2 linked regions of the Phyllobacterium zundukense genome follow. The main gene of each other region encodes a partner of the protein of the gene in region 2 in a complex. Links are inferred from orthologs where the notes say so. Each region holds a gene or a part of one and is shown on either strand. Other genes may lie near its edges. The genes, in order: rpsJ and nusB.

Region 1 (14,732 bases), 250 kb from region 2 along the record:
TTGACGCCAGCGATACGAGCCACGTCTGTTCTCCTTGTTAACCGGCAGAGCTGGAGTGCCAACGCGGCAGCCAGATGACGGGATGAAAAATGATATCCGGGACAAACACAAACGATCAGCCCCGAACCTGCTTTACCGGATCGGCGCCGACCGCTTTATATCCAAGCGAATTTGCGCCGTACTTGAAGGAATCGCTGCGAAAAGTCAACTCCCCCGATAGTTTTTTGTCAGACTTAGAGTTCCGACAGAATTTTTTCGATCGATGCGGTGACATCTTCCATGTCAGCCATGCCATCGACCTTCTTGAGTTTGCCCTTGGCGTAGTAGTAGCCAATCAGTGGCGAGGTCTGTTTGTAGTAAGCCTCCAGGCGCGTGCGCACCGTTTCGGCATTGTCGTCCGGACGGCGCTTGAATTCCGTCGAACCGCACTTGTCGCAGACACCTGCAACATGTGGCTTCTTGTTGGTGTCGTGGTAGCCGGTACCGCACTTCGCGCAGGAATAGCGGCCGGAGATCCGCTCGACGAGGACATTGTCGTCCACTTCGAGTTCGATCACGCAATCGAGTTCAAGACCCTTGTCCGCCAGCATCGCTTCGACCGCATCGGCTTGAACCAATGTGCGTGGATAACCGTCAAGGATGAACCCCTTGGCCGCATCCGGCTGGTCGATGCGTTCGGAAACGATCGCATTGACGATTTCGTCGGAAACCAGGTTGCCGGCATCCATGACAGCCTTGGCCCGCAGGCCAACATCTGTCCCGGCTTTCACCGCCTCGCGCAACATGTCTCCCGTGGAGAGTTGCGGTATGCCCAATTTGTCTACCAAGCGCTGAGACTGAGTTCCCTTACCTGCCCCCGGTGGTCCGAGAAGTATTAATCTCATCTGTTGCGTTTCCCCCCACGGAGCTTCGACTTCTTGATCAGCCCTTCATACTGATGCGCAATCAGGTGACCCTGGATCTGCGCAACCGTATCGAGCGTCACGCTCACGACAATCAACAGCGACGTACCGCCGAGATAGAAAGGAACACCAGCCCACGAGATCAGGAATTCAGGCAGCATGCAGATGATAACAAGATAGATGGCGCCAAGAACCGTGACTCGTGTCAGGACGTAATCGATGTATTCAGCCGTACGCTCGCCGGGGCGAATGCCGGGAATGAAGCCGGAATGCTTCTTCAACTGATCGGCAGTATCCTTCGGGTTGAAGACAAGTGCCGTGTAGAAGAAGGCAAAGAAGACGATCATCGCTGCATAAAGTGCCATATAAGCAGGCTGGCCATGACCAAGTGACGACAGAATTGTCGTCGCCCATGCCGGCATATTCTGGCTATTGGCAAAGCCGGCGATCGTGGCAGGCAGAAGCAGCAGCGACGAAGCGAAGATCGGCGGGATAACGCCCGCTGTATTGAGCTTCAGCGGCAGATGCGAGGTATCGCCCTGGAACATGCGGTTGCCAACCTGGCGCTTCGGATACTGGATCAGAAGGCGGCGCTGGGCACGTTCAACGAAGACGATGATGCCGATGACGGCTATCGTCAGTACGATGACGGCCAGAATGACACCCGTCGACAGCGCACCTGTCCGGCCGAGTTCCAGCGTACCGGAAATAGCCTGTGGCAGGTTTGCGACGATACCGGAGAAGATGATCAGTGAGATACCGTTACCGATACCGCGTGCCGTGATCTGCTCGCCCAGCCACATCAGGAACATGGTGCCACCGACGAGCGTGATGACCGTCGAGAACAGGAAGAACGGACCCGGATCCGTAACAATGCCCTGGCTGCCCTGCAGGCCAACCGCAATCGCGTAGGCCTGAACCGTTGCCAGAAGCACGGTGCCATAACGCGTATACTGGTTGATGACCTTGCGGCCCTGCTCGCCATCCTTCTTCAGCTGCTCCAGAGCCGGAACAACGGAAGTCATCAGCTGGACGATAATCGAAGCCGAAATGTATGGCATGATGCCGAGGGCAAAGATTGCCATTCTTTCAACGGCACCGCCTGCGAACATGTTGAACATGCCGAGGATGCCTTGGGCCTGGTTGTTGAAGGCCTGGGCGAATGCACCGAGATTGATACCCGGCAGCGGGATATAAGTACCAAGCCGGTAAACCAGCAATGCGCCAAGCGTAAACCAAATGCGCTTTTTGAGCTCTTCGGCCTTCGAGAAAGCAGAGAAATTGAGATTTGACGCGAGCTGTTCTGCGGCTGAAGCCATTATAGTCTCCGGTCTGTGCCCGTCAGGGCCTCGCCACCCGAAACGGGAATCGGCGGCTCTACCCAGATATGTGCCCTTGATAAAAGGTACAAGCGGCGATCGTGGAGATCGCCGCCTGAATAGGCATATTTATTCTGCAGCTGCAGGAGCAGCTGGAAGCTTGACGGTACCGCCGGCCTTTTCGATCTTTTCGATCGCAGCCTTGGATGCACCGGAAACCTCGAAGGTTACTGCGGTCGTGATCTCGCCATCGGAAAGCAGACGAACGCCATCCTTGGGGCGGCGAATAACGCCGGCAGCCTTGAGGGCTTCAATCGTGACCGGTGCCTTGGCATCGAGCTTCTTGGCGTCGATGGCAGTCTGGATACGGCCAACCGAAACGGTGTTGAAGTTCTTCGAGAAGATGTTGGTGAAACCGCGCTTAGGCAAGCGACGGTAAAGCGGCATCTGTCCGCCTTCGAAACCGTTGATAGCAACGCCCGAACGCGACTTCTGACCCTTGACACCACGACCGGCAGTCTTGCCGGAGCCCGAACCAATACCACGGCCAACGCGCTTGCGTGCTTTGGTCGCGCCTGGATTTTCACTCAGATCATTGAGTTTCATTTGCTTAATCTCCGGTATCAAGCCTCGTCCACAACGCGGACGAGATGTTGAACCTTTGCAATCATGCCACGTACGGAAGGCGTATCTTCCAATGTACGACGGCGATGCATCTTATTGAGGCCCAGGCCGATCAGCGTTGCGCGCTGTTCTGCCGGACGGCGGATAGGGCTACCGATCTGTTCGACCGTAACCGTCTTACCCTTCTTGTTCTCAACCATGACTTTGTCCTTTAGTCTCTACAGTGAGCAGGAACCCGAAGGCCCTGCCCTGCTGCGCCATCTATGGCCTATTCTTCCGAACCGACCACATCGCGGCGGCGAGCCTGCAGTGTCGAATACTTGATACCGCGCTGAGCAGCGATGTCCTTCGGATGCATCTGATGCTTCAGGGCATCAAACGTCGCGCGAACCATGTTATACGGGTTCGACGAACCGAGTGACTTTGCGACAACGTCCTGCACACCAAGCGTCTCGAATACGGCGCGCATTGGACCACCAGCGATGATACCTGTACCAGCTGTGGCTGCGCGAAGCAGAACCTTGCCGGCGCCATGACGGCCTTCAACATCGTGATGAAGGGTACGGCCCGAACGCAGCGGTACGAAAATCATTTCGCGCTTGGCGGATTCCGTTGCCTTGCGGATAGCTTCCGGCACTTCACGCGCCTTGCCATGACCGAAACCTACGCGGCCCTTCTGATCGCCGACAACGACGAGAGCAGCAAAGCCAAAACGCCGGCCGCCCTTGACGACCTTGGCGACGCGGTTGATATGCACGAGCTTGTCAACGAATTCGCTATCGCGCTCTTCGTTGCGACCGCGATCCTCGCGGCTTCTCTTTTCCTGTGCCATGCTCCTAATTCCTTTTTCTTTTCCGGTAGCACGAATGATGTTTGCGAAATCCGGCTTGCAAGAGACAAGCCCTTGCAGTTCCGGATCCCGAAAGTTTTGCCTTAGAAGCTGAGACCAGCTTCGCGGGCAGCTTCAGCAAGTGCCTTTACACGGCCGTGGTAAATATAAGCACCACGATCGAAGACAACTTCCTTGATGCCGGCCTTGACGGCGCGCTCTGCAACGAGCTTGCCGATGAGTGCCGCTGCTTCCGAATCTGCACCGGTCTTCAGCTTGCCCTTGAGGTCAACTTCGAGAGTGGATGCGGATGCAATCGTATGACCATGCGCATCGTCGATGACCTGCGCATAGATATTCTTTGAAGAACGGTGGACGCTGAGCCGCGGACGGTCACCGGCAACCGCCTTGAGCTGGCGGCGAACACGCGAAGCGCGACGCTGAATGATTTCTTTCGGCGATGCCATGACACGAATTCCTTACTTCTTCTTACCTTCTTTACGAACGATCTTCTCGCCCGCATATTTCACACCCTTGCCCTTGTAAGGCTCTGGGCTACGATATTCGCGAATTTCAGCCGCGACCTGGCCAACCTGCTGCTTGTCGATGCCGGTGACGACGATTTCCGTCGGCTTCGGGACAGCAACCGTGATGCCTTCCGGCACCTGGTAGACCACTTCATGGCTGAAGCCGAGCGACAGCTGCAGGTTCTTGCCCTGCATTGCCGCACGATAGCCAACGCCGCTGATTTCAAGACGCTTTTCGAAACCGTCCTTAACACCTGTGAAGATGTTGACGACCATCGTGCGGCTCATGCCCCACTTCGAACGAGCGATCTTGGAATCGTCGCGCGGATTAACGCTGACGGCACCGTCTTCAAACTTGACCACAACGTCGTCATTGGCGACAAAGGAGAGTTCCCCCTTCGGGCCTTTGGCCTTGATGGTCTGGCCGTCTACGCTGGCTGTTACGCCCTGCGGGACTGCCACGGGTTTTTTACCGATACGAGACATTTTTCAACCTGTCCGTTTCTTCCTGTTACAGCCCGCGCATTAGAATATGCGGCAGAGCAATTCGCCACCAACATTCTGTTCACGTGCCTCGTGATCCGCCATTACGCCCTTCGGCGTCGACAGGATCGAAATACCAAGGCCGTTAGCAACCTGCGGGATCGACTTGACCGAGACGTAAACGCGACGGCCGGGCTTCGAAATACGGGTAATCTCGCGAATTACCGGTACATTCTCAAAATACTTCAGTTCGATTTCGATCTCGGACTTGCCGTTTTCGAAATCAACCTGGCTGTATCCGCGGATATAGCCTTCAGCCTGAAGAACATCCAGAACGCGGGCACGCAGCTTGGAGGCAGGCGTCGAAACCTTGCCCTTCTTGCGCATTGTTGCGTTACGGATACGTGTCAGCATATCGCCGAGAGGATCTGTCATAGACATCCGTCTTCTCCCTTACCAGCTCGACTTCACGACGCCGGGCACCTGGCCGAGCGAACCCAGCTGGCGCAATGCGATACGCGACATTTTGATCTTGCGGTAATAACCGCGCGGACGGCCCGAAACTTCGCAACGGTTGCGAATACGAACCTTGGTGGAATTCCGTGGCAGTTCTGCCAGCTGGATGGTGGCGCGGAAGCGCTCGTCCAACGGCAGCGACTGGTTCATCACGATAGCCTTCAGGCGCGCACGCTTTGCAGCGAAACGTTTTACCAGAAGACCACGGCGCTTGTTCTTTTCGACTGCGCTCGTCTTAGCCATTTCATATACCTCGCTACGCTTGCCGTTACTGGCGGAAGGGGAAGTTGAAGGCGCGCAGGAGAGCGCGTGCTTCATCATCCGTCTTTGCAGTCGTACAAACGATGATGTCCATGCCCCAGATCTGATCAACCTTGTCGTAGTTGATTTCCGGGAACACAATGTGTTCCTTGATGCCCATGGCAAAATTGCCACGACCGTCAAAGCTTTTTGGATTCAAGCCGCGGAAATCTCGAACGCGCGGAAGCGCAATCGTGATCAGACGGTCGATGAATTCATACATGCGCTCTTTACGAAGGGTGACCTTCGTACCGATCGGCATATTCTCACGAACCTTGAAGGTAGCGATCGAATTGCGCGCACGCGTAATAACCGGCTTCTGACCAGCAATCAATGCCAGATCTTCAGCTGCGACAGTTGGCTTCTTGGAGTCAGCAGTTGCTTCACCAACGCCCATATTGAGGACAACCTTGGTGATGCGTGGGATCTGCATCTCGTTGTCGTATTTGAACTCCTCGAGAAGCGCCTTACGTACTACTTCAAAGTACTGCTTCTTCAGACGGGGTTCGATTTTTGCATCAGCCATCGATCAGATCTCCTGAACGCTTTGCTACACGTACCTTCTTGCCGTCCTCGAGGACCTTGAAGCCAACACGGGTCGGCTTACCATCCTTGTCGGCGATAGCAATATTCGACAGATGGAGCGGCGCTTCTTTCGAAATGATGCCGGCTTCCTGGTTCTGTGTCTGCTTCTGGTGACGCTTGACAACATTGATACCGCGAACGAGCGCCTGCTCGTCCTTCGGCAAAACTTTGATTACTTCGCCGGTACGGCCCTTGTCCTTACCAGCAAGAACGACAACGCGGTCGCCTTTACGGATCTTCTGCATCGTCTGCTCCTTACAAAACTTCTGGAGCCAGCGAGATGATCTTCATGTGGCTCTTTGCGCGAAGTTCGCGCGGAACCGGTCCGAAGATACGCGTGCCGATAGGCTCTTTCTTATTGTCGATCAAAACGGCGGCGTTCTTGTCGAAACGAATAACGCTCCCGTCCGCGCGACGGATGTCCTTGGCGGTGCGAACAACCACCGCCTTCATCACGTCACCTTTTTTTACACGGCCGCGCGGAATTGCTTCCTTGATCGAAACGACAATGATGTCGCCGACCGAAGCATATTTCCGCTTCGAACCGCCCAGCACCTTGATGCACATGACACGACGTGCGCCGGAATTATCCGCCACGTCGAGGTTTGTTTGCATCTGAATCATGACTAGCCGCCTTCTTCTTGTTCAACCGGACTGGGCTTTCCTTGCCCCTCGCGATTGCTGCGTACTTACCTACAGATAATTAGCTCGCCGGGGCGTCTGTAACGACAACCCAACGCTTGTCTTTCGAAATCGGCTTCGATTCCTGGATGGAAACGGCATCGCCGACCTTGAACTGGTTATTCTCATCGTGCGCCTTGTACTTCTTGGACTGGCGCACAGTCTTCTGGAGGAGCGGATGCGAATAGCGCCGCTCGACCTTGACCACAACGGTCTTGTCGTTTTTGTCGCTCACGACAACGCCCTGCAGAATGCGTTTAGGCATGGTTTTCTTCCTTAAGCCTTGCTCTCGACCGCTTTTTGGCGGGCGACAGTCTTGATGCGCGCAATATCACGGCGGATCTGCCGGACGCGAGCGGTTTTTTCCAACTGGCCGGTTGCCTTCTGGAAGCGCAGGTTGAACTGCTCTTTCTTCAGGGAACCCAATTCTTCATTCAACTGATCGAGGCTCATCGCCCGGACATCTGCGGATTTCATAACATCCACCCCTTATTCTGCGATGCGCTGAATAAAGCGCGTCTTGACCGAAAGCTTGGCCGCTCCGAGGCGAAGCGCCTCACGAGCGATTTCTTCCGAAACGCCGTCGAGCTCGAACATGACGCGGCCTGGTGCGACACGGGAAGCCCAATAGTCAACCGAACCCTTACCTTTACCCATGCGGACTTCAGTAGGCTTCGATGTGACCGGTACATCCGGGAAAATCCGGATCCACACACGACCGGCACGTTTCATGTGACGGGTAATTGCACGGCGAGCGGCTTCGATCTCACGCGCCGTAACGCGGTTCGGCTCGAGGGCCTTCAGGCCGAAAGCACCAAAATTAAGATCCGTGCCGCCCTTCGACGCGCCGTGGATACGGCCCTTGAACTGCTTGCGGAACTTTGTGCGCTTAGGCTGCAGCATTGTTCTCTACTCCAAAATTCTCGTTTCCGAAAGACGCTATTTAAGCGTTTTCGCGGCGACGGCCCGAACCCTGATGGCTTGCATCGCCCTCGACAGCACGGCGCTCGGAAGCCATTGGATCGTGTTCAAGGATTTCGCCCTTGAAGACCCAGACCTTGACGCCGCAAATGCCATAAGCGGTATGTGCTTCAGCAGTTCCGTAATCGATATCGGCACGAAGTGTATGCAAAGGCACGCGGCCTTCACGGTACCATTCCATACGAGCAATTTCCGCACCGCCGAGACGGCCCGAGCAATTGATACGAATGCCTTCTGCACCAAGACGCATTGCCGACTGAACGGCGCGCTTCATGGCACGGCGGAATGCAACACGGCGTTCCAGCTGCTGAGCAATGGACTGAGCAACGAGAACCGCATCTGTTTCTGGCTTGCGGACTTCAACGATATTGAGTGCGGCATCTGCATTGGTCATTTCTGACAGCTTGCGGCGCAGCTTCTCGATATCGGCGCCCTTCTTGCCGATGATCAGACCCGGACGTGCAGCGTGGATCGTGACGCGGCACTTCTTGTGCGGACGCTCGATCACCACCTTGGAAATGGCGGCCTGCTTCAGTTCGTCCATCAGATACTTGCGGATCTTCAGGTCTTCATGCAGCAGCTTGCCGTATTCACCTGTGTTCGCGTACCAACGCGAGTCCCAGGTCCGATTGATGCCAAGGCGGAAGCCAATCGGATTAATCTTCTGGCCCATTATGCGGCCTCCCCTTTTTCCTCAGCTTCGCGAACGACGATCGTCAGATGCGAGAATGGCTTCTCGATCCGGCTTGCACGACCGCGACCACGAACATGGAAACGCTTCATCACGACTGACTTGCCAACGTAGGCTTCAGCAACAACCAGAGCATCAACATCCAGGTCATGGTTGTTTTCTGCGTTGGCGATAGCTGATTCGAGAGTCTTTTTCACCGTGCCTGCAATCCGCTTGCGCGAAAATTCCAGATCGGCAAGAGCGGCATTAACCTTCTTGCCACGGATCAGAGCAGCCACCAGATTAAGCTTCTGAGGGCTGATGCGGAGCGTACGGGCAACGGCTTTCGCCTCGTTGTCCTTAAGCTGGCGCGGAGCCTTAGCCTTGCCCATCTTTATTTCCTCTTCGCTTTCTTGTCCGCGCCGTGCCCGTAATAGGTACGCGTCGGGGCGAATTCACCAAACTTGTGTCCGATCATCTCTTCGTTGACCGAAACAGGAACGTGCTTGTTACCGTTGTACACGCCGAACGTCAGACCGACGAACTGCGGCAGGATCGTGGAGCGCCGGCTCCAGATCTTGATAACTTCACTGCGACCGCCCTCACGTACCTTCTCAGCCTTCTTGAGAAGATAGCCATCGATGAACGGGCCTTTCCAAACTGAACGAGCCATTTCAGACTACCTCTCTTACTTCTTGCGCTGATGACGCGAACGAGCGATGAACTTGTCCGTCGACTTATTGGAGCGCGTCTTCTTGCCCTTCGTGGGTTTGCCCCACGGAGAAACTGGATGACGTCCACCCGACGTACGGCCTTCACCACCACCGTGGGGGTGATCGACCGGGTTCATGGCAACACCGCGAACGTGCGGACGCTTACCGAGCCAACGGCTGCGACCTGCCTTGCCAAGGCTGATATTGCCATGGTCAGGATTGGATACTGCACCGACCGTGGCAAAGCACGAACCGTGGACGAGGCGCTGTTCACCTGAATTCAGGCGAAGGATTGCCATGCCCTGGTCGCGGCCAACGAGCTGCGCATAGGTACCGGCGGAGCGAGCGATCTGACCGCCCTTGCCTGGCTTCATCTCCACATTGTGGATGATGGTGCCGACCGGGATCGAAGACAAAGGCATCGCATTGCCCGGCTTTACGTCCGTCTGTGCGCCAGCAATAACGCTGTCGCCAACGGCCAGACGCTGCGGAGCCAGGATGTAGCTCAGCTCGCCATCTTCGTAGCGGATGAGCGCAATGAATGCGGTCCGGTTTGGATCGTATTCAAGGCGTTCAACCTTGGCAGCAACATCGTGCTTGCGACGCTTGAAGTCGACGAAGCGGTATGTGCGCTTGTGTCCGCCACCCTGGTAACGTGCAGTCACGCGACCGGAGTTGTTACGACCACCCTTCGACGACAGACCCTCGGTCAAAGCCTTGACAGGCTTGCCCTTGTAGAGCTCCGAACGGTCCACAATCACCAGCTGACGCTGGCTTGGTGTGGTTGGATTGTATTTTTTGAGTGCCATTGTCTTTACTCCACGGCCCCTCAGAGACCAGTCGAAACATCGATCGACTGGCCTTCGGCGAGCGTCACGACTGCTTTCTTGACATCACTCTGGCGCCCGACGATGCCGCGGAACCGCTTCACCTTGCCTTTGCGCACAGCTGTATTGACTGCCGTAACCTTCACGCGGAACAGCGCTTCGACTGCGGCCTTGATTTCCGGCTTCGTTGCCTTGCGGGCTACGTTGAAGACGACCTGGTTGTTTTCGGAAACCAGGGTCGACTTTTCCGTAATGACCGGGCTGACGATCACGTCGTAGTGGCGAAGATCAGTCATTTGAAACGCTCCTCGAGAGCTTCAACTGCTGCCTTGGAAAGCACGAGCTTGCCACGACGCAGAATGTCGTAAACATTGATGCCCTGGATCGGCAGAACATCGATGTTCGGGATGTTCGAAGCAGCGCGACGGAAATTCGCATCGATCTCGGCACCGCCGATGAGAAGCGCATTTTCGAGGCCAAGCTTGGCGAACTGCGAAACAAGTACCTTTGTCTTGGCTTCGGCCGACAGAAGATCATCGACGATGATCAGGTCGGAAGCCTTGACCTTGGCGGACAGGGCATGACGAAGCGCAAGGGCGCGGACCTTCTTCGGCAGGGCATGATCGTGGCTGTGAACAACCGGACCGTGAGCCTTGCCGCCGCCGCGGAACTGCGGTGCACGTGCCGAATGGTGACGGGCGCGGCCCGTACCCTTCTGCTTGTACATCTTGGCGCCGGTGCGTGCGATTTCCGAACGGCCCTTTGCCTTGTGCGTTCCCTGCTGCTTGCGGGCGAGCTGGTAACGGACCATGCGCTGAAGGATATCGTCGCGCGGCTCAAGACCGAAAATCTCCTCGGAGAGTTTCACCTTGCCGGCATCGACGCCTTCAAGTGTTGTAATCGAAAGGTCCATTATTCGGCTCCCTCAGTTGTCTGCGCCACTTCTGCATCAGACACAGCGGCTGTACCGTTAGCTGCCTGGCGGAGACCAGCTGGCTTCGGAGCATTGTCCGGCAGCGCTACCTTGACGGCATCGCGTACCAGGATCCATGCACCCTTGGAACCAGGAACTGCACCACGAACCAGAATGAGGCCACGATCGAGGTCAGTCGAAACGACTTCGATGTTCTGTGTTGTCACGCGGGTCTGACCCATGTGACCGGCCATCTTCTTGCCCTTGAACACCTTGCCCGGATCCTGACGCTGACCGGTAGAACCGTGAGCGCGGTGGGTGACCGAGTTACCGTGCGTAGCGCGGTGACCGCCGAAGTTATGGCGCTTCATCGAACCGGCAAAACCCTTACCGATCGAAGTACCAGTCACATCGACCTTCTGGCCGGCAACGTAATGTTCGGCAGTGATCTCAACACCGACATCAAGAAGATTGTCGGCAGAGACGCGGAATTCCGCGACTTTCGCCTTTGGCTCAACGGAAGCCGTCGCGAAATGACCGCGCAAGCTCTTCGTTGTATTCTTTACCTTGGCCAGACCAACACCGAGCTGAACGGCAGTGTAGCCATTCTTCTCGACTGTACGCTGAGCCACAACCTGACAATTCTCCATCCGGAGTACTGTCACCGGCACATGCTCGCCTGCGTCGTTATAGACGCGAGTCATGCCCAGCTTCTGTGCAATTACACCTGAACGCATCGGTTCGTCCTTCCGTCCTCAAGCCTTACAGCTTGATCTCGACATCAACACCAGCGGAAAGATCGAGCTTCATCAGCGCGTCTACAGTCTGCGGGGTTGGGTCTACGATATCGAGAAGACGCTTATGTGTGCGCATCTCGAACTGCTCGCGGCTCTTCTTGTCGATGTGCGGCGACCGGTTAACAGTGAACTTCTCGATCCGTGTAGGAAGCGGGATCGGTCCGCGCACGTTGGCACCGGTACGCTTGGCAGTCGACACGATTTCCCGCGTCGAATCGTCAAGGATCCGATGATCAAACGCCTTGAGGCGAATGCGGATGTTTTGACCGTTCATTTCATCTTTTCCTTGTTTAGCGGAGACGCCCTATAGCAGGCGCCTCTGCATAAAACCTTAATTTTACTCAATGATCGACGATACGATGCCTGCACCGACGGTGCGGCCACCTTCACGGATAGCGAAGCGCAGCTTCTCTTCCATCGCGATCGGCACGATCAGCGTCACATCGACTGCGATGTTGTCGCCGGGCATGACCATTTCCGTGCCTTCCGGCAGCGTCACTACACCCGTCACGTCGGTCGTGCGGAAGTAGAACTGCGGACGGTAGTTGGTGAAGAATGGCGTATGACGGCCACCTTCATCCTTCGTCAGGATATAGGCTTCTGCCTTGAACTTGGTGTGCGGCTTGACCGAACCTGGCTTGGCAAGGATCTGGCCGCGCTCGACGCCTTCACGGTCAACACCGCGAAGCAAGGCACCGATGTTGTCGCCAGCCTGGCCCTGATCGAGCAGCTTGCGGAACATTTCAACGCCGGTCACCGTCGTCTTCGACGTCGGCTTGATGCCGATGATCTCGACTTCTTCGCCGACCTTGACGATCCCGCGCTCAACGCGGCCCGTCACAACCGTACCACGGCCGGAGATCGAGAACACGTCTTCGATCGGCATCAGGAACGGCAGGTCAACCGGACGCTCTGGCGTCGGAATGTACTTGTCGACTTCCGCCATCAGCGCGCGTACCGCGTCTTCGCCGATTTCCTTGTTGGAGTCTTCCAGCGCAGCCAAAGCCGAACCCTTGACGATCGGAATGTCGTCGCCCGGGAAGTCGTACTTCGACAGAAGCTCGCGTACTTCCAGCTCAACCAGTTCGAGCAGCTCGGCATCGTCAACCTGGTCGACCTTGTTCAGGAACACCACAATCGCCGGAACGCCAACCTGACGGGCCAGAAGAATGTGCTCGCGCGTCTGCGGCATCGGGCCGTCGGCAGCCGACACAACCAGGATCGCGCCGTCCATCTGTGCCGCACCGGTGATCATGTTCTTCACATAGTCGGCGTGGCCGGGGCAATCGACGTGCGCATAGTGGCGCGCCGCCGTCTCATATTCAACGTGCGCCGTCGAGATCGTGATGCCGCGCGCCTTTTCTTCCGGCGCTGCGTCGATCTGATCGTACGCCTTGTACTCTCCAAAATACTTCGTAATCGCTGCCGTCAACGACGTCTTGCCATGGTCAACGTGACCAATCGTGCCAATGTTGACGTGCGGCTTGTTACGTTCAAACTTGCTCTTAGCCATCTGAGCTCTCCGTTATATGTTCGCCTGCTCAGGCTTACTGACAACTGTCACGCGCAACCGGTTGGTTACGCAAACTTCTTCTGAATTTCCTGTGCGACTGCTGTCGGAACAGGTTCGTAGTGATCGAACTGCATGGTGTACTGTGCACGACCCTGGCTCATCGAACGCAGGTTGCTCACATAACCAAACATGTTGGCCAGCGGCACGTTTGCATTGACGACGGTCGCGATACCACGAGCTTCCGTGCCCGAGATCTGCCCACGACGTGAGTTCAGATCGCCGATCACGTCACCGACGTAATCTTCAGGGGTTACAACCTCGACCTTCATGATCGGCTCGAGCAGCTGGGCACCGGCCTTCTGCGCACCTTCGCGGAATGCAGCGCGAGCTGCGATTTCGAAGGCGAGAACCGAGGAGTCCACATCGTGGTAGGCACCGTCGATCAGCGTGGCTTTCACGCCGAGCATCGGGAAGCCTGCGAGCGGACCCGCACCCATGACGCTCAAGATACCCTTCTCAACGCCAGGGATGTATTCCTTCGGAATTGCACCGCCGACGATCTTCGATTCAAAGATGAACTCGTCGCCATCATGCGGCTCGAAGATAACCTTGATACGGGCGAACTGACCCGAACCACCCGACTGCTTCTTGTGCGTGTAATCGATTTCAGCCTTACGGGTGATCGATTCACGGTAGGCAACCTGCGGGTTACCGACATTCGCCTCGACCTTGAACTCGCGGCGCATACGGTCCACGAGAATGTCGAGATGAAGCTCGCCCATGCCGGAAATGATAGTCTGGCCGGATTCTTCGTCCGACTTGACGCGGAAGGAGGGATCTTCAGCAGCAAGACGATTAAGCGCGAGGCCCATCTTTTCCTGGTCAGCCTTGGTCTTCGGCTCGATCGCGATCGAGATAACTGGCTCCGGGAAGACCATACGTTCCAGGATAACCGGCTTCAGCGGATCGCAAAGCGTGTCACCCGTTGTGGTTTCCTTGAGGCCTGCCAAGGCAACGATGTCACCGGCAAACGCTTCTTCGATGTCTTCACGCGAATTGGAATGCATCTGCAGCATGCGGCCGATACGTTCGCGCTTCAGCTTTACCGTGTTATCGAGCGAAATGCCCTTGGTCAGCTTGCCGGAGTAGATGCGGCAGAACGTCAGCGAACCAACGAACGGGTCGTTCATGATCTTGAACGCCAGCATCGACAAAGGCTCTTCGTCGGACGACTTGCGAACTGTTTCTGCATCGGTCTTCGGATCAATACCCTTGATCGCCGGAACATCCACCGGCGAAGGCAAGAATTCGACGACACCATCAAGAAGCGGCTGTACACCCTTGTTCTTGAAAGCAGAACCGCAGAATACCGGATGGAATTCCACGCGGCAGGTGCCGATACGGATCAACTGACGCAGCTTATCATTGTCCGGCATGTTGCCTTCGAGATAGGCTTCTGTCGCAGCTTCGTCGACTTCGACAGCAGTCTCGATCAGCATTTCGCGGAATTCTTCCGCCTTCGCGTGGAGGTCAGCAGGGATCTCTACGACGT
Region 2 (14,679 bases):
TTTCAACATTTGTTGGAACCATTATTCAGTGGTAGAGTTATAGGAGTACTGGTCCCCAACCAGTTAGGCTGAACCCCACAGCCAACCCCTAAGTCCCAGCTTTCATTTTATGTGAAAGCTGGGCTTTTTATTTGTAGCCCTGTCAAACCAGGAGGTGCGAAGTTGCGTTCGAACACTCAACGAACCTGATCAAGCAGGCGCTTGCATTCAAGCAGATCGAAGAGCGTTTCCTGCAGGAGAGCGCGATTGTCCTTCGAAAGCCGTTTGCCATCGGCGGCGACCGGACCTTCATCATCGCCCTTGATCAATCCAAAAAGGCGCCGGCCATGCGGCGCGGATTTTGGTGTCCCCATGACTGCCGCTTCTTCGGCGTCGTCGGCCCTGCTCTGCTCGGCGGCAAGCGCTTCTTCCTGACGTGCCGTCGCCTGCTTCTGCTGGCTAATGGCTTCGGCTGCAGCCGTATCGCCACTGCCCAGAGCAATGATGAACTGCGTGCCGTTTTCCCGCAGGAGCCGCTGCACCCCCTTGATCGTGTAACCCTGATCGTAAAGGAGATGACGAATGCCCTTCAGCAGATCGACATCCAGCGGACGGTAATACCGTCGACCGCCGCCACGCTTCATTGGCTTGATGTGGGTGAACCGCGTTTCCCAGAACCGCAAGACATGCTGAGGCAGATCAAGGTCTTCTGCGACTTCGCTGATGGTTCTAAATGCGTCGGGACTCTTGTCCATGATTTCGCCCTTTCAGGAGAAAATCTGATTCGACGTCTATTTCAGCGGTTTATAGGAAATTTTTCAAGTGTAGCGCGAGACTACCCCACAGTAATCTCGCTTGTTCGGCTGACAAAGACGCGAATCCGTCTTGGTATTACGCCGATTTCTTCTTGCGCGTCTGGTGTGAACGCAAAATACGCTGCTTGAGCACATTGGACGCCTTAAACGTCATGACCCGCCGCGGCAGAATGGGAACTTCCTCTCCCGTCTTGGGATTCCGGCCGATCCGCTCGTTCTTGTCCCTTACCTGGAACGTGGCGAACGATGACAATTTGACTGTCTCGCCACGGACGATTGCATCACACACTTCATCGAGAATTGTCTCGACCAGTGAAGCCGACTCTGTGCGCGAAAGCCCTACCTTACGATAGACTGCCTCAGCCAGATCAGCGCGCGTAATGGTCTTACCCCCCATACGATCTCAAAGCTCTCGTTTGTTGCAAAACTAGCAGGTGAAGCGGAAGTTACAGAATGAAAACCGATCGGGCAAGCAGGTTGGGAAAGTTCGTTAACGAATTCAATGCCCAACCAGCTTGCACTACCACCGTAGCAGAACTGCACCCCACGTAAAGCCCCCACCCATGGCTTCAAGGAGCACCAAATCGCCTTCCTTGATACGGCCGTCCCCAACAGCGGTCGCAAGAGCTAAGGGTACTGAAGCGGCTGAAGTATTTCCGTGTTGGTCGACGGTGATCACGACCTTTTCTTCGGCCAGATTCAGCTTCTTCGCCGAGGCGTCGATTATGCGCTTGTTGGCTTGGTGCGGGACGAACCAATCGATGTCTTCGGCGGTAATTCCGGCTTCCGAAAACGACGCCTCAATGACGTCAGTGATCATGCCGACAGCATGCTTGAAAACCTCGCGGCCCTCCATCCGGAGGTGGCCGACAGTCTGTGTTGTGGATGGTCCGCCATCTACATATAGCTTCTGCTTGTGCGAGCCATCAGAACGCAGATTGGCAGTCAGAACGCCGCGATCCGAGGTCAAACCCCGCCCTTCGCTGGCTTCCAGTACTATTGCACCTGCGCCATCACCAAAGAGCACGCAGGTGGTGCGGTCATTCCAGTCGAGGATGCGGGAGAAGGTTTCCGACCCTATCACCAGAACACGCTTGGCCATGCCGCCGCGAATGTAGAGATCTGCAGTGGTAACGGCGTAGACAAAGCCCGAACAGACGGCCTGCATGTCGAATGCAAAACCATGGGTCATGCCGAGACGCGCTTGAATATCGACCGCTGATGCCGGAAACGTATTGTCAGGCGTCGAAGTGGCCAGAATGATCAGATCGATATCGTCCGGCGTGAGGCCTGCATTGTCCAGCGCTGCCCGTGCAGCTGCTTCGCCGAGAGAAGCCGTTGTCTCGCCCTCGCCCGCGATGTAGCGCTGCCGGATACCTGTCCGCTGAACGATCCATTCATCGGATGTTTCAACAATGCCTTCAAGATCAGCGTTCTTTACCAGGCGCGCCGGTTTGGCTGCCCCTATACCTTTGACAACGGATCGGATCATTTACTTTCCTGTTGTTCTATTTCAGCTTCTGCGTCGCTCTCGGTCTCGCCCTGGAAAGCGGCACCGACCGGGCTCTTGTGGAAATGGCTCAGATCCGCAGCGATCTTCTCCAACAACTTGTTGTGGGCCATGTCGTATCCCACATCGATGGCCGCGGCAAAACCGAATGCATCGGTCCCGCCGTGGCTTTTGATTACAACGCCATTCAATCCGAGAAAGACACCGCCATTGGTTTTACGCGGATCCATCTTTTCACGAAGGCGGTCAAACGCGCCCTTGGCAAAAATATAGCCTATCTTGGCCATCAGCGTACGGCCCATCGCTTCGCGCAGATATTGCGCAAACTGTTTTGCGGTGCCCTCGGCGGCCTTCAGCGCGATATTTCCGGCAAATCCTTCGGTCACCACAACGTCGACCGTACCCTTGCCGATGTCGTTGCCCTCGACGAAACCGAAATATTCAAGGCTCGGCAGCGGAATCTCGCGCAGGATTCGTGCTGCATCCTTAACGTCATCCTGTCCCTTGATCTCTTCGACGCCGACGTTGAGCAAGCCGATGGTCGGCCGCTCGATCTCGAACAGGGAGCGCGCCATGGCCGCGCCCATCACCGCGTAGTCGACAAGCTGCTGCGCATCGGCCCCGATCGTCGCACCAATATCGAGGACGATGCTTTCGCCGCGCAACGTCGGCCAGATCCCGGCAATGGCCGGCCGTTCGACATTTGCCATCGTACGCAGGCAGAATTTTGACATCGCCATCAGCGCGCCGGTGTTCCCTGCGGAAACACAGGCATCGGCTTCACCGGTCTTGACCGCCTCGATGGCGCGCCACATGGATGACTTCCAGCGGCCGCTGCGCAGGGCCTGGCTGGGCTTCTCGTCCATACGCACGGCAACGTCGCAATGATGAAACGTCGAAGCGTCGGACAGCGCCTGATGGCGGGCAAGGATCGGTTTGACCTCTTCCTCGCGCCCAAAGATCACAAACCTGATATCAGGATGACGCTCCAGCGCCGTTGCCATGCCGGGTATCACGATCGCAGGACCGAAATCACCGCCCATGGCATCAATGGAAATTCTGATCACTCTCGATTGTCCTGTCCTGTTCAGTGCTTGTGGGTAGAGCAAAAGATGTTCTTTGAAAAGACTCGGCGAAAATAGTCATTTTGCATAGGCGCACAACTGAATTCTGCCCGCCTGTCCGATCGCTGAGCTGAATTGTCGTGAAAACCTCGTCCCTCTAACAATTATCCACGGGGTCTGCCGACCATCTTTCATGCATCTACTCGCAGGATGTGCATCCGATCAAGTTTTCTGTTTCCAATCCTTCAGAGCAGCGAAGGGGTTTGCAGGTTTCTCGGCATCCTCATCGGCGTTTCCATAGGTCACGACGACCGGAGGAACCGCCTCTACCCCCTCCTTGCGTGGATAGGGATCAATCGCAAGCTCGAAGAATTCCTCGGCAATCGCGCCGGCATCCAGCGTATCGCCGGAAAATGTCTCCGGTATGTCTGGACCTTCAGCGCTGATGATCAGTTCGCCATTCTCATCGAGAGGCAAGCGTGCAAGCCGCGAATTTTCCGGAACAAAGAGCGTATCGATCTCCGCCTCGACTTTTGCATCGATCGGTTCCAGCGTCACAATACACGACTGGACGATCTCTGCCTTGACCACGCCGCGAACACGAATGCCATCCTTCTTCCACGGGACAATCTGCAGGTCAGCCTTGAAGGACTTGACGTCCTGCAGTTGGTGAAAGTCGCGCAGTGCCACGCGCTCCTTGTTGTCTGCGTCAATCTTGATGGTGAGACCCTTTTGCGGGAGTCGCTGAATCGAAACGGGAAAGCTCAACGCTCCATCCAAATTCCTTGTCATCAGACCTCCTCCTCCAAAGCTGCAGCGCCGGCTTCGGGAAACGTCACCTTGCCGCTCGCAATCATATCATCTGATTGGTCTTCAAGGTGCCGGCTCGCCTGCAGAACATAATTTCCAAGGGCAGATGCCCCGGGCCAGTTTTCGCTGTCGGGACGCACATTGCGGGCGAGCGCCGCAACCAGTGCCGAATAATCATTGCTAGCAAGTGCCTTGTCATAGGATTCGATCCGCCCGTAAAACATGCGCGCCAGCTTCTTCATGCGTTTCGGAACGCCCGAGTCTCCAATGCCAAGTTCACGCAGGGAATGATCGACATCCCGGAAGAATTCGTCCGTCACTTCCTGTCCGATCGATTTCAACGCCGGGGTCCGGCCCTTGATACGGCGCATGAACAGGAAAACGTGCAGCGAGAGCATTTCATAGCGGCCCAATGGCGAATCCGGCACATCAAGGTCAGAATAAAAGTACGGCTGCCGCGCCGCTGCCACGATCGCATCGTAGAGGGCAATTGTAATCGCCTCATTTGCTTTGGCCTTGCGGCTAAATAGACTGAGAATCATAGAGTTGAGCTTTCACTTGGGTCTGGCACGCAACACATGTCGCGTGTTGCATCGGACTTCAAGGTGGTTTACCGAAGTTCTGCGGGCAGCGAAAGACTTGCGCCCAGTTTGAAATGGAGATGTCGTTGCTGCAGCGGATTTTCAAGACCGTTCGTTCCCGGGAATACCTTCTCGCTGGAACCCTTCTTTTGGCCGCAGGGCTTGCTGGCTGTAATACCGCCAACCTCAATCCATCAGAGACGCTCACACAAGGTTATGTGCTTGACGAGAAGGCACTTGAGTTCGTCCCGGTGGGCTCCAGCCGCGAACAGGTCATGCTGTCGCTGGGCAGTCCATCGACGACCGCGACCTTCGACAATGAAGTTTTCTATTACATTTCACAGAAGCGGCACCGTACCGTCGCCTTCATGCAGCCGAAAGTGACGGAACGCCGTATCCTGGCAGTCTATTTTGACAAGGACAGCAAGGTCTCCAGCATTTCCAACTATGGATTGCAGGACGGCAAGGTATTCGACTTCATCTCGCGTACCACACCGACGGGCGGCAAGGATCTTTCCTTCCTCGGTCAGTTGCTGGCCGGTGTCGGCAAGGCACCTTCTTCGCTTGGCGGCGGTGGCGCTCCACAGCAATAACAGGCTTCCAATACAAAAAACCCACGAACCTGGTTCGTGGGTTTTTTGTTGCAATGCTGACTGCAGTCAGTGCGCAAGCACGGCTAGCAAGAGCAAGGCCACAATGTTGGTGATCTTGATCGCTGGATTGACAGCCGGTCCTGCCGTATCCTTGTAGGGATCACCCACTGTGTCACCGGTGACGGAGGCCTTGTGCGCTTCCGAGCCCTTCATGTGACGCGTTCCATCCTTGCCGACAAAGCCATCCTCGAAGGACTTCTTCGCGTTGTCCCAGGCACCGCCTCCCGACGTCATCGAAATGGCAACGAAGATGCCATTGATGATGACACCGAGCAGCGAAGCACCGAGTGCCGCAAAGGCGGAAGCCTTGGATCCGGAAATCAGCAGAACGCCAAAATACACGACGATAGGCGCCAGAACCGGCAGCAGCGATGGAACAACCATTTCCTTGATCGCTGCACGGGTCAGGATATCAACCGCCCGCGCGTAGTCCGGCCGCTCAGTACCCAGCATGATGCCGGGTTTTTCACGGAACTGCCGCCTTACTTCTTCGACCACGGAACCCGCCGCGCGGCCAACGGCAGTCATCGCGATACCGCCGAAGAGGTAAGGAATGAGACCGCCGAAGATCAGGCCTGCCACGACATAGGGGTTGGACAGTTCAAAGGAAACGGCACCGATCCCCTTGAAATAGGAGAATGCGGTCGCGCCCTCCTTGTTGGCTTCGCTGATGAAGAACTGCAGATCGTTGGCGTAAGCTGCAAACAGCACCAGCGCGCCGAGACCGGCAGAACCGATCGCGTAGCCCTTTGTGACAGCTTTGGTGGTGTTACCCACTGCGTCAAGCGCATCGGTGGACTTGCGTACTTCCGGATCGAGACCCGCCATTTCGGCAATGCCGCCGGCATTGTCGGTGACCGGTCCGAAGGCATCAAGCGCAACGATCATGCCGGCGATGCCGAGCATGGCTGTAACGGCAATGCCTGTGCCGAACAGTCCGGCAAGCTGGTAGGTCGAGATAATCCCACCAACAATGACCAGTGCCGGAAGCGCAGTCGATTCAAGTGATACCGCGAGGCCCTGGATCACGTTGGTACCATGACCGGTAATCGATGCCTGGGCGATCGAATTGACCGGGCGTTTGTTGGTGCCGGTATAATATTCGGTGATCACCACAATCAAGCCGGTCACGACGAGGCCGATGAGACCGCAGAGGAAGAGGTTGCTTCCGGTAATGGACTGACCCGCCACGGTTCCAATCTCGCCCCATCCGATTGTCATCGATGTTGCCGCACCAAGGCCAAGGATCGACAGGAGCCCTGTCACGATCAGGCCTTTGTAGAGCGCTCCCATGATCGAGTTATTAGCGCCAAGCTTGACGAAGAATGTGCCGGCAATCGAGGTGATGATGCAGGCGCCGCAGATAGCCAGCGGATAGAGCATGACTGTGGCAAGGTTTGGCGCCGCAGCAAAGAAGATGCCGGCGAGAACCATTGTGGCAACGATCGTGACCGCATAGGTTTCAAACAAGTCGGCGGCCATACCAGCGCAGTCGCCGACATTGTCGCCGACATTGTCTGCAATCGTTGCAGGATTGCGTGGATCGTCCTCCGGAATTCCGGCCTCGACTTTGCCAACGAGATCGCCGCCAACGTCGGCGCCCTTGGTAAAGATGCCGCCGCCAAGGCGCGCGAAAATGGAAATGAGGGAAGCACCAAAGCCAAGGGAGACCAGAGCGTCGATCACCGTACGATCAGCGGGCCCATAGCCCATCGGGCCGGTCAGAACCCCGTAGTAGACCGACACGCCAAGCAGTGCGAGGCCGGCGACCAGCATGCCGGTGATGGCGCCTGATTTGAAAGCAATTTCAAGGCCGGCGGCAAGACTTCGGGAAGCGGCCTGCGCCGTGCGGACATTCGCTCGCACGGAAACATGCATGCCGATAAAACCGGCTAGCCCCGAAAGAACGGCACCGATCATAAAGCCTATCGCCGCCGTTCCCGTCAGAAGGAACCAGACGGCGATGAATACCACAACGCCGACCATGGCGATCGTGGTGTACTGCCGTGTAAGATAAGCCTGTGCGCCCTCGCGGATTGCACCGGCGATTTCTTGCATGCGCGCATTGCCCTGGTCCGCCGCGAGCACCGATTTGGTGGCCCAGATGGCGTAAACGATAGACAGCAGACCGCAGGCAATGACCAGAAACAGTATTGTCATGCCACTCCCTCAGATTTTGACCGGAAAAACCCCTCCCCGGGTCAGGTTCGGTACGGCACACTGAAATCCGCCAGGCCGGCAGAAATGCGACCGTATGTGTAAGGAGTAGCGAAGCAAATGCGAAAACGTCAAGGTCTTTCGCATCTTGGTGAAATGCGAGACGAAAGTAGGGCTTGCTTGGACCGGAATAGCTCAGCATTGTGGGCTAATTCGAGCACGAAAGGCAACGCGTGGACTTGATTTACAACGAGCGGATCAAATTGCTCGCCACCTTCATCAATAGTATCGGTATTGCGATTTTTGCTGTGGGCGGGTTGGCGCCACTAATTTCCAGCTTAAACGGTCCGTTCGGTCCTACAAAGCCGTTATTGTTTATCAGCACCGTTTGTTTTCTAGGTGCATTTGCACTACATTTTACTGCAAGCCGTTTTCTCAGAAGGATGAGACAATGACCACGTTACAGATCATTTCTCTTCTATATATGCCTGTAGTTGGCTTCATCATAGCTGGCGCCGTTTTGCTTTACGACTGGAAATTCCCACCTACGCATCACCGCCCTCGCGACCCAAAATAGAAACCAAAACTGCTAACGCTGTGGGCTTTTGACGCCCTTGCTTTCGCCGCGAATTTCAAAGGCCAGACGATCGAGCACAGCATTGACCAGTTTCGGCTCATCCTCGGAATAAAAGGCTTTGGCGATATCGACATATTCCGAAACGATAACCGCTGTCGGCACGTCGGCCCGATCCTTCAATTCCCAGATTCCGGCCCGCAGGATGGCACGCAGCGTCGAATCGAGACGTGACAGTGGCCAGTCCTCGGTCAAGGCCTGACGAATCATCGGATCGAGCAGGGTTTGCTCAGCTACAACGCCGGAAACGATGGCCCGAAACCACTGCGGATCGGCGTCCAGATACTGATTGCCATCGACTTCCTTGCCGAGGCGATGCGCTTCGTATTCTGCCACGACCTCCAGAACGCCTGTGCCTGCAACGTCCATCTGATAGAGGGCCTGAACCGCGGCCAGGCGGGCTACGCCACGCTTGTTAGCTGTTTTCCCGGTTGGGCTTTGCCCGTCTTTTGGAGAAGGCATTCGTTCAGGCTCCAAGCTTTTCCTTAAGGGCGATCATGGTCAATGCAGCGCGCGCAGCAAAGCCACCCTTGTCCTTATCTTCGCGACGCGCACGTACCCACGCCTGCTCTTCATTCTCGACGGTCAGGATGCCGTTACCGATCGCAATGCTCTCATTGACGGCAAGGTCCATCAGAGCACGGCAGGACTCATTGGCCACGATGTCGAAATGATAGGTTTCGCCGCGAATAACGGTACCGAGCGCCACATAGCCATCATATTCCTTTCCGCCTTCGACCGCAGCATCGAGGGCAAAAGAAATAACCGCCGGAACCTCCAGGGCTCCGGGAACCGTAAAGACATCGTAGGTGGCGTTCGCTTCATCAAGCGCCGATTTGGCGCCATTCAACAAAGCATCCGACAGATCTTCATAAAATCGCGCTTCCACGATCAACAGATGTGGCGCACGCGCCTTATTATTGGACATGATAGCTCCAAGGGAAATGGGGTGGCGTCGCCGCCGTTGGCTGTCGTCCTAGGCTGATTTCGGATATTCTGCAAGCCGCGCAGCGTATCTCGCCATCTGATCAATTTCGATATTGACCTTGTCGCCGACCTTGCGGTCGCCCCAGGTCGTCACCTCAAGCGAATGACGAATGAGCAGGACATCGAATTCGTTGCCATTGACGGCGTTGACCGTCAGCGACGTGCCGTCCAGCGCGACAGAACCCTTCTGCGCGATAAACCGTGCAAGCTGCTCCGGCACACGCAGGGTGAAGCGCACGGCGTCACCCTCGTCCTCACGTTTGATGATTTCCGCCAGGGCGTCGATATGCCCGGAGACGAGATGACCGCCCATCTCGTCGCCCAGCTTCAATGAGCGCTCAAGATTGATGCGTGTCCCGGATTTCCAACCCGCAATACTGGTAAGCCGCAGGGCTTCTTCCCAGGCTTCAACTTCGAACCAGCGAGCATTCGATCCTTTTTCGGGAAGCGTCGTAACCGTCAGGCAGACACCAGAACAGGCGATGGACGCACCAATCTCGATCGTTTCCGGATCGTAATTGGTTTCAACGCGCAGCAACACGCCTTCATTGAGCGGCTTGACCTGACCGATTTTGCCGATATCCGTGACAATTCCCGTAAACATCCGTGGTTCCTTAGCGAGGCCTGATATATTCGCCGTACCGGTCTTCACCGAAGCGATATTCGCGCAAGAGTTTGAATTCACGGGCGATATGGGAGTGGAGTTCAGGCACTGCAACCCCGTCGCTATCGCCAATTGCAATCGGACCCTCGAAAAGTGCAAGGCGATCGACCAGCCCCTCCTGCAAGAAGGAGCTTGCGACCGTTGCGCCACCCTCCACCATCAAGGTCGATATGCCCTGTGCCGCGAGGTCGTCGAGCAATTCAGGCAGCGCAGTTGCCCCGCAATCGGTTTCCGTCGCCAGGATCCGGCAACCCGCTGCCACGAGTGCCTGTCGTTTTGCGGGTTCGGCAGCTGCACTGCCTGCAACCCAGACTGGAACGGACCTTGCACTCCTGACCAATGTGCTATCGAGCGGCAGGCGAAGCCGGCTGTCCAGAACAACGCGGATCGGCGAACGGGATTCCAGCCCCGGTAAACGGCACGTCAGCTGCGGATCGTCTGCAAGTACTGTACCGATGCCGACCAAGATCGCATCGGATTCAGCCCGCATCAGATGAACCTGCGACCGGGAAACCGGTCCCGTGATGGAAACTTGTCCATCGCCTCGCCGGCCGATGAATCCATCGCTGGAAAGTGCAAGCTTCAGAGTCACTTCCGGCCGTTTCTTCGCAGAACGAATCAAATAGCCGGCGAGATTATCGGCGGCCACCGCACCAAGTATGTTCTCCTCAACCTCGATGCCTCCAGCACGCAAGATGGCATAGCCCTTGCCTGACACGCGATCATCGGGATCATTGGTGGCAGAGATGACACGGGCAACTCCGGCAGTAATCAGGGCATCCGCGCAGGGTGGAGTCTTGCCATGATGAGCACAGGGCTCAAGCGTAACGTAAGCCGTTGCGCCGCGCGCCTGTTCACCCGCTTCAGCCAGGGCCTGCGTTTCGGCATGGGGCCGTCCGCCAATTGCCGTGACTCCGCGCCCGACGATCACGCCGTGCTTGACGATCAACGTGGCGACGGAGGGGTTTGTCCCGGTCAGCCCCTGATGGCTGCGTGACAGGCGAATAGCCGCGGCCATGAAGCGGCGATCAAGCGCATTCTGTTCCGACCCGGTCATTTGGCTCATTGGTTCTCGACCGGATCCGGGACAATATCACCGGAGGTGATCTCGTCGATGACATCGTGGAAGTCCTTGGCCTCGCGGAAATTGCGATAGACGGAAGCGAAGCGAATATAGGCAATGTCATCGATGACCTTCAAGGCATCCATGACCAACCGGCCGATTTCATCCGACGAAACCTCGGGTTCACCGGAGCTTTCCAGCTGGCGAACAATGCCCGAAACGGCGCGTTCGACCCGTTCGGGATCAACCTGGCGTTTACGCAGCGCCACTTCAACGGAGCGCATCAGCTTGTCGCGATCGAACGCAACCTTGCGGCCGCTTTTCTTGATCACCAGCAGATCGCGCAGTTGCACGCGCTCAAATGTAGTAAAGCGTCCGCCGCAATCCGGACAGACACGCCGCCTCCGGATCACCGCGCCGTCTTCGGCCGGGCGGGAGTCTTTCACCTGAGTGTCTTCAGACTGGCAGTAGGGGCAACGCATCGAGTGGCTTTCTGAACGTAATCAAATCTGAGCGAAGATAGTGTCTTTCTCGAAGATATAAAAGCGTTCAGGCGGAGAGGATTGTGAACGGACCGTTCGATCCACCGCAATCTTCTCCGCCCGAGTAAAATCAAGCCGTATCAGTCGGTATTCAGACTTTACCCCAGATATGGATAAAGCGGGAAGCGATCCGTCAGGGTAATGACTTTCTGGTGGACAGCCTTTTCAACTGCGGCGTTGCCCTCATCGGAGTTTGCCACCTTCAAGCCGTCGAGCACTTCAGAAATCAGATCACCGATTTCGGTGAACTCCGCGGCACCAAAACCGCGGGTCGTTCCCGCAGGCGTCCCAAGCCGAACACCGGAGGTGACGAAAGGCTTCTCTGGATCGAAGGGAATGCCGTTCTTGTTGCAGGTGATGTTGGCGCGGCCGAGCGCCGCTTCAGCGCGCTTGCCGGTTGCATTCTTCGGGCGAAGATCGACCAGCATCAGATGGTTGTCGGTTCCGCCTGAAACGATGTCGAGGCCGTTCTTCTTCAAGGTTTCGGCCAGCGTTTTCGCGTTGGCGGCAACGTTCTGGGCGTAGGTCTTGAACTCCGGCTTCAGCGCTTCACCGAACGCAACAGCCTTTGCGGCGATGACGTGCATCAGGGGGCCACCCTGGAGGCCCGGGAACACGGCCGAATTCATCTTCTTGGCGATTTCCGGGTCATTGCTGAGGATCATGCCACCACGCGGTCCACGCAGAGATTTGTGGGTCGTCGTGGTGACAACATGCGCGTGCGGAAGCGGCGACGGGTGCACACCGGCAGCGACGAGACCGGCGATATGCGCCATATCGACCATCAGATAGGCGCCAACAGCATCGGCGATTTCGCGGAAACGCTTCCAATCCCAGATACGCGAATAGGCAGTTCCACCGGCCAGGATCAGTTTGGGTTTGGTCTCGTGTGCCTGTTTCTCGATCGCATCCATATCAAGCAGATGATCGTCCTGGCGCACGCCATAGGAGACGACCTTGAACCACTTGCCGGACATGTTGACCGGAGAGCCATGCGTGAGGTGACCACCGGAATTGAGGTCGAGGCCCATGAACGTATCGCCCGGCTGCAGCAGCGCCAGGAAAACCGCCTGGTTCATCTGGCTACCCGAGTTCGGCTGGACATTGGCAAACTCGCAGCCGAAAAGCTGTTTCGCGCGCTCGATTGCCAATTCTTCTGCGATATCAACGAACTGGCAGCCGCCATAGTAGCGCTTGCCCGGATAACCTTCGGCATATTTATTGGTCATGATCGAGCCCTGCGCTTCGAGCACGGCACGCGACACGATGTTTTCCGATGCGATCAGTTCGATCTCATGACGCTGGCGGCCCAGCTCCTTGCGGATGGCGCCGAAGATTTCCGGATCGATCTCTTCGAGCGATGCGTTGAAAAAGGTATCTGCAACAGAAGCGCTTGCATTCGACATGGTGCCTGGACCCTCATTTGCCGGTGGGTAATTCAAAGGTAATTGCGGCGCATTATCATACTTAAACCGGCAAGGCCAATGGCCGGTACGCGAAAAGCATTAGCCCGAAACCGCCTTTCGGGATTCAAATATGAAAAGACCGCCCGAAGGCGGTCTGTATCAGCATATCGTCCAGTGCATGCGATCAGGTATTCGTACCGATCGACAGAGCAGCCTGACCATCGCGCTCGTAGATATCGTCGCGCAGATGGACAACGCCATCGCCCGTCGACCATGCTGTGACATACACAAAATGCAGCGGAACGGGATCGGTCACCTGGATCGGCGTATTGACGCCGGTCTTGATGGTTGCCTCCATCGTCTGGCGGTCCCAGCCGGCCGTATCGCGCAGGAGCCAGACATTGAGATCGCGGACGTTCTGCACACGAACGCACCCGGAAGACTCGAAGCGCATCAGCTTGTTGAATACGCCCTGCTGCGGTGTGTCGTGCATGTAAACCGCGAAAGCATTCGGGAAGTTGATCTTCGTCGACGACATGGCGTTGATCTTGCCCGGATCCTGACGGAACATCAGCTTCATCGCGTCTTCGGTGCTCCAGTCAACCGTTTCCGGAGCGATTTCCTCGCGGGTCCGCTCATCGAACAGACGGATCTTGTTGCGCTCGAGGTAAGTCGGATCCTTGCGCATCAGCGGAATGATATCTTTCTGGATGATCGACTTCGGTGCGGTCCAGTAAGGATTGAGGATGACTTCGTGAATCTTCGAATCGAGGATCGGCGTCTGGCGATCAATCTTGCCGACGATAGCGGTGTGGCGCTGGACAACGCGGGCACCTTCCACAGCCTCCAGCTGTGCAGCTGGAATATTGACCATGACGTAGCGCCCGCCCTGATCAGTAGTGGCAAGAGTACGGACACGCTCGAGATTGGTCTGCAACTGGTTAAGGCGAATGTCGGCCGGAACATTCATCGCAGCGAGGGAATACTCGCCCATGACACCGTCTGCCGGAAGGCCGTGACGCGCCTGGAAACGCTTTACGGCGGCATCGACGTAGGTATCGAACGAATTCGACAGGCCTGCACTCTCAGAAAGATCGCCGGCGATCATCAGGCGCTTGCGCATGGCAGCGACGGACGGATCAATGACACCAAGCTGCAACTTCACAGTTGCATCTACTCTTGGCCAGCCACCATTGCTGACGATCTGGCTGTAGGTATTGATGGCGCTTTCGATGAAGGAAGCTGTTTCTGGACTTGCGATCGGCTGGAAACTTGCGACCTTGCCCTTGTTGCTCGAACGGGCATCGAACTGATCGTCCCAGTTGCCGCGGCGGGGAGCAGCAAGAATTTCACCGATATCAGACTGCTGCGCGAAAGCCGCTGACGTCGCTGCAGCGAAACCAGCCGTTGCCACGCCTCTCAGAAATGCGCGGCGATCAAGCGCTGATGATCCGAATTTCTTCATATTTTGTCCAACCCTTGGAAGTTCTGCAGTCAAGCTGCTCACCGCAATGTGCAAGAGCAGATATGGTTTCCAAAAATATCAGGAACATCCTTAACAAACACCAACCTTTACACTGAATAGCGTGATTGTGATGGTGAAGACCAGTGAGGACTGTCGTCGATGCTACGCTGACATGAAGTATTGGATGTGCAATTTCATTCCATTATGGCGGATTAATGACTGTCGGGCGGCATGCGGCCGATGATGTTCCACCACCTCTTAAGACCAAGGTCTAATTGACAACCATTTCGAATTATAGGAATTTTATCCTTTTTAGGAGACAATTCATGAGTATTGCCGACACGCCCGA

Evidence for each region.
Region 1: the proteins of nusB (region 2) and rpsJ are in contact, whole or in part, in a solved structure (PDB 3D3B), measured with the Escherichia coli proteins. The link is inferred for Phyllobacterium zundukense from one-to-one orthologs.

Annotation. Positions count from the first base shown.
Region 1 is NZ_CP017940.1:1,917,831-1,932,562, forward strand. The notes cover bases 10,288-13,219. They hold rpsJ (30S ribosomal protein S10), read right to left. Parts: upstream 11,942-13,219; coding sequence 11,633-11,941; downstream 10,288-11,632. Other genes in these bases: rplD (50S ribosomal protein L4), read right to left, coding at 10,288-10,870; rplC (50S ribosomal protein L3), read right to left, coding at 10,870-11,607; tuf (elongation factor Tu), read right to left, coding at 12,005-13,180. Outside these bases: rpsM (30S ribosomal protein S13), read right to left, coding at 1-23; BLM14_RS09570 (adenylate kinase), read right to left, coding at 234-884; preprotein translocase subunit SecY, read right to left, coding at 881-2,221; rplO (50S ribosomal protein L15), read right to left, coding at 2,351-2,827; rpmD (50S ribosomal protein L30), read right to left, coding at 2,845-3,045; rpsE (30S ribosomal protein S5), read right to left, coding at 3,114-3,677; rplR (50S ribosomal protein L18), read right to left, coding at 3,779-4,141; rplF (50S ribosomal protein L6), read right to left, coding at 4,154-4,687; rpsH (30S ribosomal protein S8), read right to left, coding at 4,727-5,125; rpsN (30S ribosomal protein S14), read right to left, coding at 5,138-5,443; rplE (50S ribosomal protein L5), read right to left, coding at 5,469-6,026; rplX (50S ribosomal protein L24), read right to left, coding at 6,019-6,330; rplN (50S ribosomal protein L14), read right to left, coding at 6,341-6,709; rpsQ (30S ribosomal protein S17), read right to left, coding at 6,789-7,031; rpmC (50S ribosomal protein L29), read right to left, coding at 7,043-7,243; rplP (50S ribosomal protein L16), read right to left, coding at 7,256-7,669; and 7 more genes. UniProt on the Escherichia coli protein: Involved in the binding of tRNA to the ribosomes. Part of the processive rRNA transcription and antitermination complex (rrnTAC). The complex forms an RNA-chaperone ring around the RNA exit tunnel of RNA polymerase (RNAP).
Region 2 is NZ_CP017940.1:2,173,901-2,188,579, forward strand. Bases 6,913-9,791 are described here. They hold nusB (transcription antitermination factor NusB), read right to left. Parts: upstream 8,666-9,791; coding sequence 8,159-8,665; downstream 6,913-8,158. Other genes in these bases: BLM14_RS10975 (sodium-translocating pyrophosphatase), read right to left, coding at 6,913-7,572; BLM14_RS10990 (6,7-dimethyl-8-ribityllumazine synthase), read right to left, coding at 8,670-9,131; BLM14_RS10995 (riboflavin synthase), read right to left, coding at 9,180-9,791. In the rest of the region: BLM14_RS10940 (MerR family transcriptional regulator), read right to left, coding at 177-734; BLM14_RS10945 (integration host factor subunit alpha), read right to left, coding at 871-1,191; BLM14_RS10950 (beta-ketoacyl-ACP synthase III), read right to left, coding at 1,315-2,286; phosphate acyltransferase PlsX, read right to left, coding at 2,283-3,371; BLM14_RS10960 (YceD family protein), read right to left, coding at 3,591-4,160; BLM14_RS10965 (ubiquinol-cytochrome C chaperone family protein), read right to left, coding at 4,160-4,720; BLM14_RS10970 (outer membrane protein assembly factor BamE), read left to right, coding at 4,846-5,352; more of BLM14_RS10975, read right to left, coding at 5,419-6,912; more of BLM14_RS10995, read right to left, coding at 9,792-9,794; bifunctional diaminohydroxyphosphoribosylaminopyrimidine deaminase/5-amino-6-(5-phosphoribosylamino)uracil reductase RibD, read right to left, coding at 9,805-10,920; transcriptional regulator NrdR, read right to left, coding at 10,917-11,399; glyA (serine hydroxymethyltransferase), read right to left, coding at 11,558-12,865; BLM14_RS11015 (L,D-transpeptidase family protein), read right to left, coding at 13,050-14,330; BLM14_RS31025 (hypothetical protein), read left to right, coding at 14,657-14,679. UniProt on the Escherichia coli protein: Part of the processive rRNA transcription and antitermination complex (rrnTAC). The complex forms an RNA-chaperone ring around the RNA exit tunnel of RNA polymerase (RNAP).